Regions from separate parts of the Phosphitispora fastidiosa genome, predicted to be linked through region 2. Evidence: riboswitches for the same ligand, from Rfam matches in the RefSeq annotation. Region 2 holds a riboswitch; the other holds the start of a gene.

Region 1 (6,594 bases), on a different contig from region 2:
CGCGTTCAAAATCCAGAATCTGCAGGTTCTCGCCAATATCCCAGTGGGCCAGGGGTTCAAAATCGAATTTTCCGGGGTCACCCCATTTTCTAACCTCACAGTTATCTTCTTCACAGGTTCCAACCGGCACATTTTCATTTGGTATATTAGGAATTGTGAGCAGAGTATAGCAAAGTTTCTCCTCTACCACCCTTAACTCTTCGTCCATTTCCTTTATCTGCTGGGATACCTGTCTCATATTAAGTATCATGTCCTCAGCATCTTTTCCCTGCTTCTTAAGCATGCCAATTTCCTCGGACACGGTATTGCGCTGGTTCTTTAAATGTTCCACTTCAACGAGTTTCTTGCGCCTCTGATCCTCCAATTCAAGAAACTTGTCCAGTCCGACAACTTGTCCGCGTTTTTTTAAGGCTTCCTTGACTTTGTCGGGATTGCTTCGAACAAATTTTAAATCTAACACTCTATGCGCCCCCTGAACATTAGTACGAAATAAAACCTCTCATCTCTGACAGAAATTCTATCAGGGATGAGAGGTACATCCCGCTGTCATCGGGAAAACTGCATTTTTCCCTGTTTTTTAATTATACTATATAGATACCTGTTTTTCAAACACTCGTACATATCTTTACCAACTTCTGACAAGCTTATTCAACACTATGCCGGTATATCAAACATTTTTGCAGGCAACTACTTGTTAAAGGGTGACCATTTTTACGTCATAAACACCATTAACCTTGGCGATTTCAGCCACAGTAGCATCAGGCAGAGCTGCATCAACTTCCAGGATCATAATAGCCCTGCCGCCAACTACCTTGCGGCCCACCTGCATTCCGGCAATATTAATATCATGTTCACCAATCAGGTTGGCAACCGGTCCGATTATCTTCGGTTTATCCTGATGCGGCACTACCAGGATATTCCCTGCAGGAACAACATTAATCCGGTAGCCGTCAATCATAACAATCCTGGGGTCATCATCGCCAAACAGGGTTCCCGATACCTCCTTGACGCAATCAGCTTCTACCTTAACGGAAATATATGCCTTATAGTCACCGGCCTCGGCAATCTTAGCTTCTTCAACCGCAATGCCTCTTTCTTTTGCCAGAATAGGTGCATTGACAAAATTGACAGAACCGGCTTCTTCCACCATCGGCTCCAGGAATCCCTTAAGGAATGAAGTGGTCAGAGGAGATACCTCTACCTGTGTAAGTTCACCGCTGTATGTTATCTTAATACTCTTAACTGAACCGTTAATCAGCTGTGCCTGCATTTTGCCAATTTTCTCCGCAAGTGTCAGATATGGTTTAATAGCAGCCAAAACGTCCGGCTTAATTGGTGCAAGATTAACCGCATTTTTAGCCATTTCACCTTTAACCAGCACATTTACAAACTCTTCAGCCACATCCAGAGCCACATTAACCTGAGCTTCCTTGGTCGAAGCCCCCAGATGAGGAGCCACAATAACATTATTCAGCTCAAACAGCGGACTCTCGGTGGTAGGTTCAGCTGCCCAAACATCAAGTGCAGCTCCGGCTAATTTACCGCTTTTTACAGCTTCATAAAGGTCTTCTTCATTAACAACGCCGCCGCGCGCCACATTAATTATCCTGGCGCCGTCCTTCATCATAGCAATGGCTGCTTTATTAATCAGATTGAGTGATTCCTTTGTTTTGGGAATATGCAGGGTCAGAAAATCAGACTCTTTAATAACCTCTTCCAGGGACTTAAAGGTAATCCCGTTAGCTGCAGCAGCTTCAGCCGATACCATAGGGTCATAGCCGACCGTCTTCATTTCAAAGGCCTGTGCTCTCTTGGCAACAGCCGTTCCAATTCTGCCTAATCCGATAACTCCCAGAACCTTATTCCTTAATTCAACCCCAAGGTATTCCTTCCGCATCCACTTGCCTTCCTTGAGATCTTTATGGGCCTGGGGAAGATTACGGGCGAGACCCAGCATCAGAGCCAGGGTCTGTTCCGTAGCTGCTATGGTATTCCCATCCGGAGCGTTGACTACAATTAAACCTGCATTAGTGGCCGCAGGGATATCAATATTGTCAACTCCAACGCCGGCACGACCGATTATTTTAAGGTTTTTGGCTGCCGCAACCACCGGTGCAGTGATTTTGGTAGCGCTTCTCACGATAACCCCTTCATATTCGCCAATAATCGCGCACAGCTCTTCCTCGGTCATCTTATTATTATTTACTATAGCCTCAATCCCGCCATCTGACAGGATTTTCACTGCCTTTTCAGAAACATTGTCCAATACTAAAACTTTCATTGATATTCTGTCTCCCCTCTTAATATATTTAAGCCTTTTTATTTTTAAAATCATTCATGAACGCAACCAGCTTTTCACAGCCGGCAACAGGCATGGCATTATAAATGGAAGCCCGGATGCCGCCTACTTCCCGGTGTCCTTTGAGACCTGAAAGACCAATTTTAGCTGCTTCCGCAATAAATTCTTTATCAAGCTCCTCATTTGGCAGCCTGAAGGTAATATTCATCAGTGACCTGCTGGAAGTCTCCGCATGTCCCTTGTAGAACCCACTGCTTTTGTCAATAGCATCATACACGAGACCCGCTTTATGTTCGTTGCGCTGTTCCATAACTTCGAGCCCACCCTGAGCTTTAACCCACTCCAGCATCAGCTTAATCATGTAAATCGTAAATGAAGCAGGGGTGTTATACAAAGAATTGTTTTTCGCATAAATATCATATTTCAACATTGTAGGCAGATCCTGGTTGGATTTTTCAAGCATATCTTCTCTTATTATTACTACTGCTGCTCCAGCAGGGCCCAGGTTCTTCTGTGCTCCGGCGTAAATCAGGGCAAACTTGGAAACATCAATCTTTTTGGAGAGGATATCACTGGACATATCAGCAATCAGGGGGACATCTCCCGTCTCAGGGAAAACCTTCCACTGAGTACCAAAAATCGTGTTGTTAGAAGTTATATGAAGATAAGCAGGATTATCACTCATCTTGATTTCATCAGGATTGGCTACTCTTGCAAAGTTAATTTCCTTGGTGGTTGCAGCAACATGGGCTTCTCCAATTTTGGCCCCTTCTTTATAGGCCTTATTGGCAAAACTACCGGTAATTACATAGTTGCCCGCTTTACCGCCAACCTGGTAGTTCATCGGAATCATATCAAACTGCCCTGTTGCTCCCATACCAATAAATAACACCCGGTAATTTTCGGGAATTCCCATCAATTCCTTGAGCAGCGCTTCCGCACCGACGATTATTTCTTCAAACTGCTTGGAACGATGACTGATCTCCATAACCGACATTCCGGTTCCCTTATAGTTCAGTAGTTCCTTTTGAGCTTCTTCAAGAATTTCTACCGGCAACATAGCCGGACCTGGGTTAAAATTAAATACTCTTTCTGTCATTTCAAAAAACTCTCCCTTCAAATTGTAAATTAGTATGCTTTTAGCACTCATAATTTTTAGTATTTCTGCCCTTAACAAAATTATGTCTTCGGTTCTTTTCCACCCACCTCCTATAACAGGCAAAAAAAGTAATGCCTCCCATCCCAAAGAAAGAATTTCACTTTCTCAGGGACGAGAGGCTATTTCCCGCGGTACCACCCTGGTTGACCGAACAAAACCGGCCCACTTAGAAAATGCAGTAACGGGCATCAACCGGTGAAGCTTAAACGCCTTCCCACTCAGGGGTGGATTCAACATCAGATTTTACCGGTTCACACCTCCCACCGGCTCTCTGCAAAAATCCTCCGTTTACTGTCCCCTTCATAGTGTTTTTCGTATATCCGCATTTAGCGGTTTTGCAGCAAAAAAATCCATCAAAAAAGAGGTCTACCTGACGGCGACCCCTGGAGACACAGAAGAATAAGCTTCTCCTACTTTCGTAGGAAAAACGGCCCCTTCACTCTGTCCTTTTGCCTGAGAGATTCGCCGGAAACCCGGTTTTGCTCCTTCGGCGCTTGCTAACAAGTCTCTCCAGAGGTCTGTCCTGTTACAGTAACATACACATATGGTATACCTGAGAGTTTTGATTCGGTCTGGGACTACCGAACCTTGCCCCTTCGGCGGGTTTCCCCTTCTTCTGTAACAATCATTCAGCCAATATGCTGTTTCAATTTTATATTATATTCTTCTTGTTGAGGATTGTCAACGCAAATTGTGAAATGTTTTACAACAATTCATAAATATCTCATGAACCCTTGTATCATCAGTTAATTCAGGATGAAAAGCTGTTGCCAAAAAATTCTTTTCCCTGGCAAAAACGATCTTCTCATCCACTGTTGCCAGCACTTCCACTCCATCGCTCACCTTCTCTATATAAGGAGCCCGGATGAAAACAGCCCTGAAAGGCTCTTGACCAAGCCCCTCTATTTGAAGGTCGGTTTCAAAACTGTCTACCTGCCTGCCAAAAGCATTACGCTGCACAGTAATGTTCATCATTCCCAAGCGCAATTGACTGCTATTGGCAATTTCCTTTGCCATCACAATCAGGCCGGCACAGGTTCCGAATATAGGCAAACCCTTTACGGCAAGCTCCTTAATCGGCCCGATAAGGTCAAAATCGTTCATCAGCTTCCCAATTGTGGTACTTTCCCCACCTGGAATAATTAACCCATCAATGTTTTCCAACTGTTCCCTTTTCCTTACCTGAATAGTCTCACATCCCAGGCTTTTCAGGGACTTTTCATGTTCAATAAAAGCTCCCTGCAGAGCTAGTACTCCAACCCGCATAATTATCTTACCATCCTCTTTCCTGCATCCGGTCCACATTGGCCAGTGTGGAAATATTAATTCCCACCATCGGCTCTCCTAAATCTTTTGACACTTCTGCCAACATCTGAGGATCATTGTAGTGTGTAGTTGCTGCCACAATAGCCTTAGCCCTCTTCGCAGGGTCTCCTGATTTAAAAATACCTGAACCTACAAAAACACCGTCACAGCCAAGCTGCATCATTAAGGCTGCATCTGCCGGAGTGGCTATCCCACCGGCTGCAAAGTTGACTACCGGCAGCCTGCCCAGCCTGGCCACTTCTACAACCAAATTGTAAGGCGCCCCCATCTCCTTGGCTGCACTCATTAATTCTTCCTCGGGCAGATTCTGCAGCTTACGTATTTCACTCATAACCATGCGCATATGCCGTACGGCTTCCACTACATCGCCGGTTCCCGGTTCCCCTTTGGTACGGATCATTGCAGCCCCTTCTCCGATTCTTCTCAGAGCTTCCCCCAAATTTCTGGCGCCACAGACAAACGGAACCTTAAAAATGTTTTTATTTACATGAAACTGTTCATCTGCAGGTGTCAGAACCTCACTCTCATCAATATAATCAACTCCAAGTGATTCCAAAATCTGCGCCTCAACAAAATGTCCTATTCTGCATTTAGCCATAACAGGAATAGTAACTGCATCTAGGATTTTCTGAACCACGGTGGGATCAGCCATCCGGGCAACTCCTCCTGCTGCTCGTATATCTGCCGGAACCCTTTCGAGAGCCATAACGGCACAAGCCCCAGCTTCTTCTGCAATTTGGGCCTGCTCCGGTGTAGTTACATCCATGATAACTCCGCCTTTTAACATTTCTGCAAGGCCTTTTTTTACTTTCCACGTTCCCTGTTCAGCCATAATAAATATTCCCCTCCTGTTTATGTAAACATTGTCTTTATCCTTATGTCAACTATACTACATAGACATTTCTATTAGGCTTACCAATAGTCTTTTAAAATGTGCAACTATTGATACTTAAATATTTTACTACAGTTTTTTACAACAAACAAGGGGCGGGACTAAACAAGCACTTTTCTTTTACTACAAAAAGAAAACCACGAAAATTTATTTCGTGGAATCTTAGAAATTTCTTATTATTCCTTAACAACGATTTTATCTTCTGCTTTGATATTTTTATGGCATGCATTGCAGGCATCTGTTGCCATGTCCCCGTTGTGGCAGCGCATACACACCGGCATCAATATCTGATTATCTTTTCTAATAAGTTGTTTTGCCTGGGTGTCTGTAAACACAGCCGGTGTAAATTCCTTCTGCTTTTCTATGTAATTAGTTTTAATATACTCTGACACGTGAAGGTGGGTTACATTGCTGTGACAGTCAACACAGTCAATTTGCTTAACAACATGCAATTCATGAGGGAAAATAATATCACCGGGCGGAGAAACATTACGGGTGTTGGTATGACACGACCTGCAGACATCGTCTGGAATTATGCCTTTTTTCTCAACAGGTGCTGGTATAACGTTTCTCCAGTGTTTGTACGCAAAGGTACCAATTGTGATATCCTGATGACATCTTAAGCAGCCAAATTGATTGTGAGATGTCACCAGCCAGGTATAATAGTTTGGTTTCATTTCATGGCAGTTGGCACAAAACCCCACTTCTTTGTTAAAACTCTTATCTGTAAATGCCTGAATATTGAACAAGAATGCTGCTGTTACAGCCACTGCAAACATTGCCACCATTAATTTTATAAATCTCATTTATCACCGGACCTCCTTTCCTAAAAAAGGCTGGATGGTATATCATTTTGCCGGATATTTTTTAATGAAATTTCCCAAATCCCATGGGAAGCATCCATGTTAAAAAGGCGAT
Region 2 (6,594 bases):
GCCACTGCTATTGCTGCTACATAAACACCGCTTGTCGAGAGCGTCAGTCCCCAGGAATGATTTAATGCCATATATACTGGGACTGTCAGAGTAAAAGTAATTGTGGTGGCTATATATGGCTGCCTTATTTTAGGAAAATAGCCCCCCACGCCCCTGAAACAATAGGCTAGGGGGGCTATAGCCTGAATCTTACCTAAATTCATTAGTGGGTAACATCTTATACCCGGCGAATATTAGAGTTCCAATTGCGGCGGCAGTTCCTTCCAGCCTTTTGTCTTGATAAACTCATAGACTATACCAATTACCAGCCATACTGTACCAACCAGCAGGGCGGTACGATCCATGCTGCTGAAGACCCAGGCGACAATCAGGAAACCAAGCAAAGGCGCCAGGAAATACCTGATGTGATAACCGCCTTCAGGTGACCAGTTAGGAGTTTCGCCCAGTTTCTCGGGAGAATTACCTTTCTTCTTAACATAATAGAGCCAGATAACTCCAATGTTAAGAGCGGCAAACCCTCCGAGAGCGCCGTAATTGATAAGGTTTGTAATTTTATCAACGGTTAAGAAAATACCGAGAGCATATTCGAGGATAACAATAATGATGATATTATAATGAGGGGTCTGATACTTTTTGTTAATTTTTGCAAAGATGCTCTTGGGCAGCATATTATCACGTCCCATACCATAGAGCAGGCGCGCACCGGCTGCAGTGGCAACGACGTTAAATACACCCATGGCAAGTACGAATCCGGCAGTATAGAAAATTGTGAACCAACGACCGCCGGTCAATTCAGCAACGTGGAACAGGGCGGTATCAGCCCAGCCCGGCTGACTAATAAATTCCTGCCAGTTGGGAATAACCAGCATGCCAAGGTAACCTGTCACAAACATAGTAAACATCCCAATAATAACAGATGCATAGATAGCTTTGGGAACATCTTTCTTGGGATTGTTAGTTTCTTCTGCCAGTGTGGTAATGGCGTCAAATCCAAGGTAGCTCAATACTGCTACCGATGTGGCCGTTGCCAATGCGCTTACACTGGTGAACTGGAACGGTATGGAACTGAACAGAGTTCCGGTACCAACTCCATTTACTGCTATGGCATAACCCCAGACTGCGAATCCGGTGAAGACTACAAATTCACCGATAGCAACCATCCACAGACCCAGTTTAGCCATCAGTTCAACACCAAAGAGGTTCAGAAGACCCATACTGACAGCAAAAACCAACAACCATACTGCATAAGGGACTTGAGGGAAAAACTGCATAATATAGAGAGAAGCGCTCATCGATGTAACTGTCGGAATAAGTATGTAATCTAAAATAAGCACCCATCCAGACAGGAATCCAATATGTGGATTCCAGCCACGGGATACATAATTGTAAATCGAACCGGCCAGAGGATAGTTTTTAACCATAACTGAATAGCTCATAGCCGTGAAAATCATAGCAATACCGGCTAACATGTATGGTAGGGAAACTGTTCCTCCGGAAATCTGAACCAAGTAACCGAAAATGATAGCAGGTGCAATAGGAATCATATAGTTAATACCAAATGCCGTTAATTCCCAGAAAGAAAGAGACCTTTTTAGTTCCTGATGATATCCAAACTTTTCTAATTCCTGTTCAGCGCTAATCTTCTGTTGTGTTCCAACTGACATAGATTAACCTCCTTTTATTCTGCCTTTCGCATCATTGTTCTTTCTAAACCGATTACTACCTTGTAGTAACCACTCAACATGTTGTTAACCTCATAGTTTCCGGTATCAATCAACAAAGGATTACCGCCTAATGCTGTAAGTTTGCTTTGTGGGGCTATCACGATAATGTTGTCTTTACCCACTTCTTTCAGCACTCTTGGGCTGATTTGTTGGTTGCCTCTACCGAAGATATAGCCCTGGCCGCCTATTATGGTAACTACAATCTTGGTTCTTTTACCTTTGGTTAATTCTAACAGCCGTGATTCTGTTACATCATTGGCCAATACTTTTTTGTTCATGATCACATCTACACCCAATAAAGTATTTTGTAATCCCAGCTTTTGCATTACCGCCCTGGTTGTGGTTCCCGGACCAATAACATATACAATATCTTCTGCCATGTTCTCTATAACATCATCTGCAATATAATTTAGAGCTGTTGCTTCTCCTTCAGTTCTTCCGGATTTCAACCCCTGAACCAGTTTGGCTTCATGAGGCACTTTAAGATAGCCGTATAGTTTTGCGGTAACTCTTCCTTCTCTGAACGCAGCTTCATCAATATCCATTACTTCTGCATCATGAACTTTTTTAATTTTACCCTGCAGATACATTAGAGCTACTTCACCGGCATTTCTCGAATTAGTTGCATATACGGCTGAATGAATCTTGACCCCGGCAGGAATACCAATTACCGGTACGTTGGTATTACCTATGGCATCATAAATATTTCTGGCTGTTCCATCACCTCCCGCAAACAAAATCAGATCGGCGTTCATTGCCGCTAAAGTTTTGGCGGCATCTATAGTATCTTTGGCACCGGTTTTCCCTGGCTGAATTGAACCGAGTACTTCAGGTTCAAAGCCGCAATCTCTGGCTTCCTGCTCACCCATTTCGTGAGGGTAGGTAATTATATCAATTTCATCTTTTATTACTGCAAGTCGTTCCAGAGCATCCATCGCCCGTCTGGGTGATTCTGGGGTAGCCCCCAGTTCCAAAGCTTTTTTTAATATTTCTTCACCGTCACTGCCTTTGAGTCCGACTCTTCCTCCCACACCGGCTACCGGGTTAACTATTAACCCCAGCTTTTTTTTCAAATTCTATCACACCACCTAGCAGTAAACATATTTGCTTCAATAGAAGTCCAAAGGTTTTATGTGTTCCGCATTCCGGATGAATGCGGAACACAATAATGACCTTCCTTTACTTCCTGTGCTTTCTAAGGTAAGCCTTCCATGTTGTCGCCCATTTTTCAGGATCATCTAAAGCTGCTTCATCATTTCTCTTATGACCGGAAGCCTTATGAGGTGCGTTTATCACAAGCTCAGGAGTTTCATAAGCCTCCTTGCTAATTTGTTTGAGAACTTCATAGTACTCATCAAGGTCATCCACAGAGTATGACTCACATGGCTCAAGAGTCATCGGTTCGGGAATCTCCCATGGATGGTGGCTGAACCAATAATGTGGGATACCATAATCAACTGCACGGTAGTTAACTTCAGTTGTGCCCACACCGGTATCTTCCTTGAGTTTTTCCCAAGAGTAGCGCACCTGTTCCTGCCTGCGGTATCCGTTGCCTTGGTAGCATTCAGACAATCCGGGTATTGTGAGCAGTTTTTTCTCTAAATAGTTGTTGTTAAGCACAGATATGTCAGCACACTCTCTCAAGCCATCTGCACCCAGGTTCATAGTCCAGGCATAAGCCTTTAAAATAACCCCTGCAGTACCCCAAAAATCTCTGACCTTGCCGAAGCTCTCCGGATGATCATAATCCAGGAAATATTTCTTGCCATCAAATCCTACTGTAGGTACAGGCATAAACTTGGCAAATTCCTCCTTACAGCAGAGCGCACCATTAGCCGGTCCACTGGAACCGTGCGGTGTACCGAAGGTTTTGTGTACATTAAAGTGACACATGTCAAACCCGGCTTCTCTGGCTCTGGCAACACCCAGGAAGGCGTTGGCATTAGCCTGGTCATAGAAGCATATTCCGCCTGCCGCGTGGACAATCTTAACAAATTCATCAACCCTGGGGTTATAAAGACCGATGTCCTCGGGGTTGGTCATAAATATGGCAGCTGTCCTTTCCGAAACAGCGGCTTTTAATGCTTCAATATCTGGAAAGCCGTCTTTGTCAGGGTAGAGTGTGATAACTTTAAAGCCGGCAGTGGCAGGAGTAGCAGCATCACAGGGATGTGAGTAAATAGTGGTTATAATCTCATCCCGCTTGTCCAGTTCGCCCTTGGACTCCCAATAAGCCCTGACAATACTGGCTGCGGTATATACAGCGTGGTTACCTCCTCCGGGTTGGAAGGTAACCCGGTCCATACCTGATATTTCTTTGATTATCTGCTCAAACTTATAATAAATTTCCATAATACCCTGAACAGTATCCTCGTCCTGGCAGGGATGAAGTTCCGCAAAGTTCGGATGTGCTGCCAGATCTTCGTTAACACGCGGGTTATATTTCATGGTACAGGTACCTTCACTGATATCATTAGTGAAGTTTGCCCCCAGGGTTTCCTGGGTCAGACGTACATAATGCTGTAACACATGTTTCTGATCCATTTCAGGAAGATTAAGTTCCTTCCTGCGCATGCCGGCAGGAATGTCGGACAGGACATCACCGGCAGACTCTTTAATTTCATCATCGGGCATAGGAACCAGTATCCCTCTCTGTCCGGGAGTGGATAGTTCATATATGATAGGCTCGCACCAGCGGGCTTCATGATAGTCTTTCTTTAATCTAACAACACCCATATTTTTCACCCTTTCTGTGTAATTATAGTCCCTGGATAACTTGCTCCAAGGCCAGAGCCAGTTTCTTAATATCTTCCTTGGTATGGATTTCAGTTATGCAGTACAATGCACTCTGCCCATACTCAGGGAACTCCTGGCTGAGGTCCTTGCCGCCGAATATTTTATGCTCCAGTAAGGCTTTATTGATCTCGGCAACAGTCTTGCCGATGCCATCAAAGTTAACCACAAACTCCTTGAAGCTGGGTGACTTAAGAACAGGAACCTTGATACCTTTGATATTTGAAAGCAGGCCTTGAGCATACTTAACCCGCTGCATGATTCCCTCACCGAGGTCCCTGAAACCCTGTGGTCCCATCAGAGCCATGTAGACACCTGCGGCAATACCCCATAGTGCGGTAGTTGTCCCGATAAAGTCCTTGCCTTTTTCCCTTGATGCATAAGAAGTTCTTTCATAGAACACTTCACCGAAACTGTATTCCCCTTCTTGCACCGAAGTTGTTATCCCATAAAGCAGACCCGGATATTCGGCCACATACCTCTTGTCATCCCGGGTGCAGATAAAGCCGGCCAGGCCGCCGCCCCACTGCATATGAAGACCTAGCGGCTGATAATCACCAACAGCAAAGTCAGCGCCATAATCAGCAGGAGCTGCCAGGACACCAAGGGAACTGGGGTCAACCCCCGCGATTACTTCGGCATCGTTATCATGGGCAATTTTGGCTATTTCTTCACCCTGAGTTTCAATGAAGCCCAGGTAAGACGGGTTTTCGAAATAAACAGCTGCAGTATTGGAAGATATCTTTGCTTTTAAATCAGTAAGATCCAAAAGACCTGTATCTTTGTCATACTTTATTTTCTCAACTTTAATTTCAGGTTTGCAGTAGTTTTTGACTACCGACAGTCTGCCAGGACTCATGTTTCCGGCAACGAGGATTTCCCTGCGTCCTGTCATCCTCGCAGCCATACGGCAGGCAATGGCAATAGCATTTGCCCAATCATAAGTAGGCTTATTGACTGCCTCAAAACCAGTCATTTCACCTATCATACTGGCACTTTCAAAAAGCGCCTGCCACTTTCCGTGGTCCCCCTGAGCATCTCCTACTACATAAGCAGTAAGAAACTCATCACGGGTTATGATTTCATCAACCACAGACGGAACATAATGCTGCCATGTACCTGCACCAAGGAAGTTGGTATATTCCTTGCAGGACTTGTTTTTTGCGAGTAACCCTTCAACGTGTCTCCTCAATTCATATTCGGAAAGAAAGGGCTCGGGAATATTCATTTTCCCTTTAAATCTCAGATGATCGGGAATCTCCTTAAAAATTTCTTCAACACTGTCAATACCTATTTCTTTCAGCAGTTTTGTTTTCTCTTCCGGTACCGAGTTCGGTATGTAAGGATAGACCGGTTTGCTCATGTATCGTTCCTCCTTTTATTAATTATTACTGTTTGATAGTCATCATATTAGGAATGTTACCTTTTAGTCAGATGTTTTTACTCCCACCCCCCATCACTTGGTAGCAATCCCCCAGATGTCGGAATACCTTTTGCTGAATTTACTGCTTATACAGAAAAATTCGTGTAGCCAAATATGCAGGGCTCACCTCCTCATATAATTATTGAAGAATGTTGAAGTGATTTCAGTATCTGTGTTTAAATAATTTTATGATAATTTGTACAGTTAGTATTCTTATTTTACAACACTATTCATCGTATTATCAAATGAAATATGAGACAATTTTTGTTATTCCGGTCGATTTATGCAAAGTATCGTTAAACGGCGGGCAAAAATAAAAAGGACAGAGCAAACAGCACTTTGCTGTTTGCTCTGTCCTTTAACCTGAGAGATTCACTTCTTCATTGAAGTTATCACCTTTGGTGTCCTAAGTTCTTCAACTTAGAAACTCTCCAGAGTCTCGTCCGGCTGCAGTACTTTTACCTGAGAGTTTCAAGGCCGGTACAGCCATACCACCTCTTGCTCCTTCGGCGCCTTCAAAATAAGGTCTCTCCCGCAGCCTTCATCCGTCCTTATTATTTTTTCTTTGGTTACGTCCTGTTAACTCCCTGCATAAGAATGTTTCCCATGACAAAACAAAAAAGAACAGGGTAAACAACCGCTAATGGCTGTTTA

What was found. Region 2 has a riboswitch for glycine ahead of gcvPA (aminomethyl-transferring glycine dehydrogenase subunit GcvPA). Riboswitches for the same ligand answer to the same signal wherever they lie in the genome.
Region 1: it holds a riboswitch for glycine, as region 2 does, so the genes downstream of both, serC (3-phosphoserine/phosphohydroxythreonine transaminase) here and gcvPA (aminomethyl-transferring glycine dehydrogenase subunit GcvPA) in region 2, are expected to answer to the same signal.

The regions. Positions count from the first base shown of each region.
Region 1 covers NZ_JAHHUL010000013.1:61,951-68,544, reverse strand. The annotation lists gene serS (serine--tRNA ligase) at 1-460, opposite strand, end outside; gene serA (phosphoglycerate dehydrogenase) at 695-2,281, opposite strand; gene serC (3-phosphoserine/phosphohydroxythreonine transaminase) at 2,310-3,398, opposite strand; T-box leader at 3,563-3,771, opposite strand; glycine riboswitch at 3,890-3,982, opposite strand; gene pdxT (pyridoxal 5'-phosphate synthase glutaminase subunit PdxT) at 4,140-4,724, opposite strand; gene pdxS (pyridoxal 5'-phosphate synthase lyase subunit PdxS) at 4,732-5,616, opposite strand; gene Ga0451573_RS12370 (cytochrome c3 family protein) at 5,853-6,482, opposite strand.
Region 2 covers NZ_JAHHUL010000002.1:165,395-171,988, forward strand. The annotation lists gene Ga0451573_RS03200 (MFS transporter) at 1-203, opposite strand, end outside; gene Ga0451573_RS03205 (APC family permease) at 234-1,664, opposite strand; gene Ga0451573_RS03210 (ATP-NAD kinase family protein) at 1,679-2,797, opposite strand; gene gcvPB (aminomethyl-transferring glycine dehydrogenase subunit GcvPB) at 2,904-4,460, opposite strand; gene gcvPA (aminomethyl-transferring glycine dehydrogenase subunit GcvPA) at 4,483-5,880, opposite strand; glycine riboswitch at 6,290-6,377, opposite strand; glycine riboswitch at 6,381-6,485, opposite strand.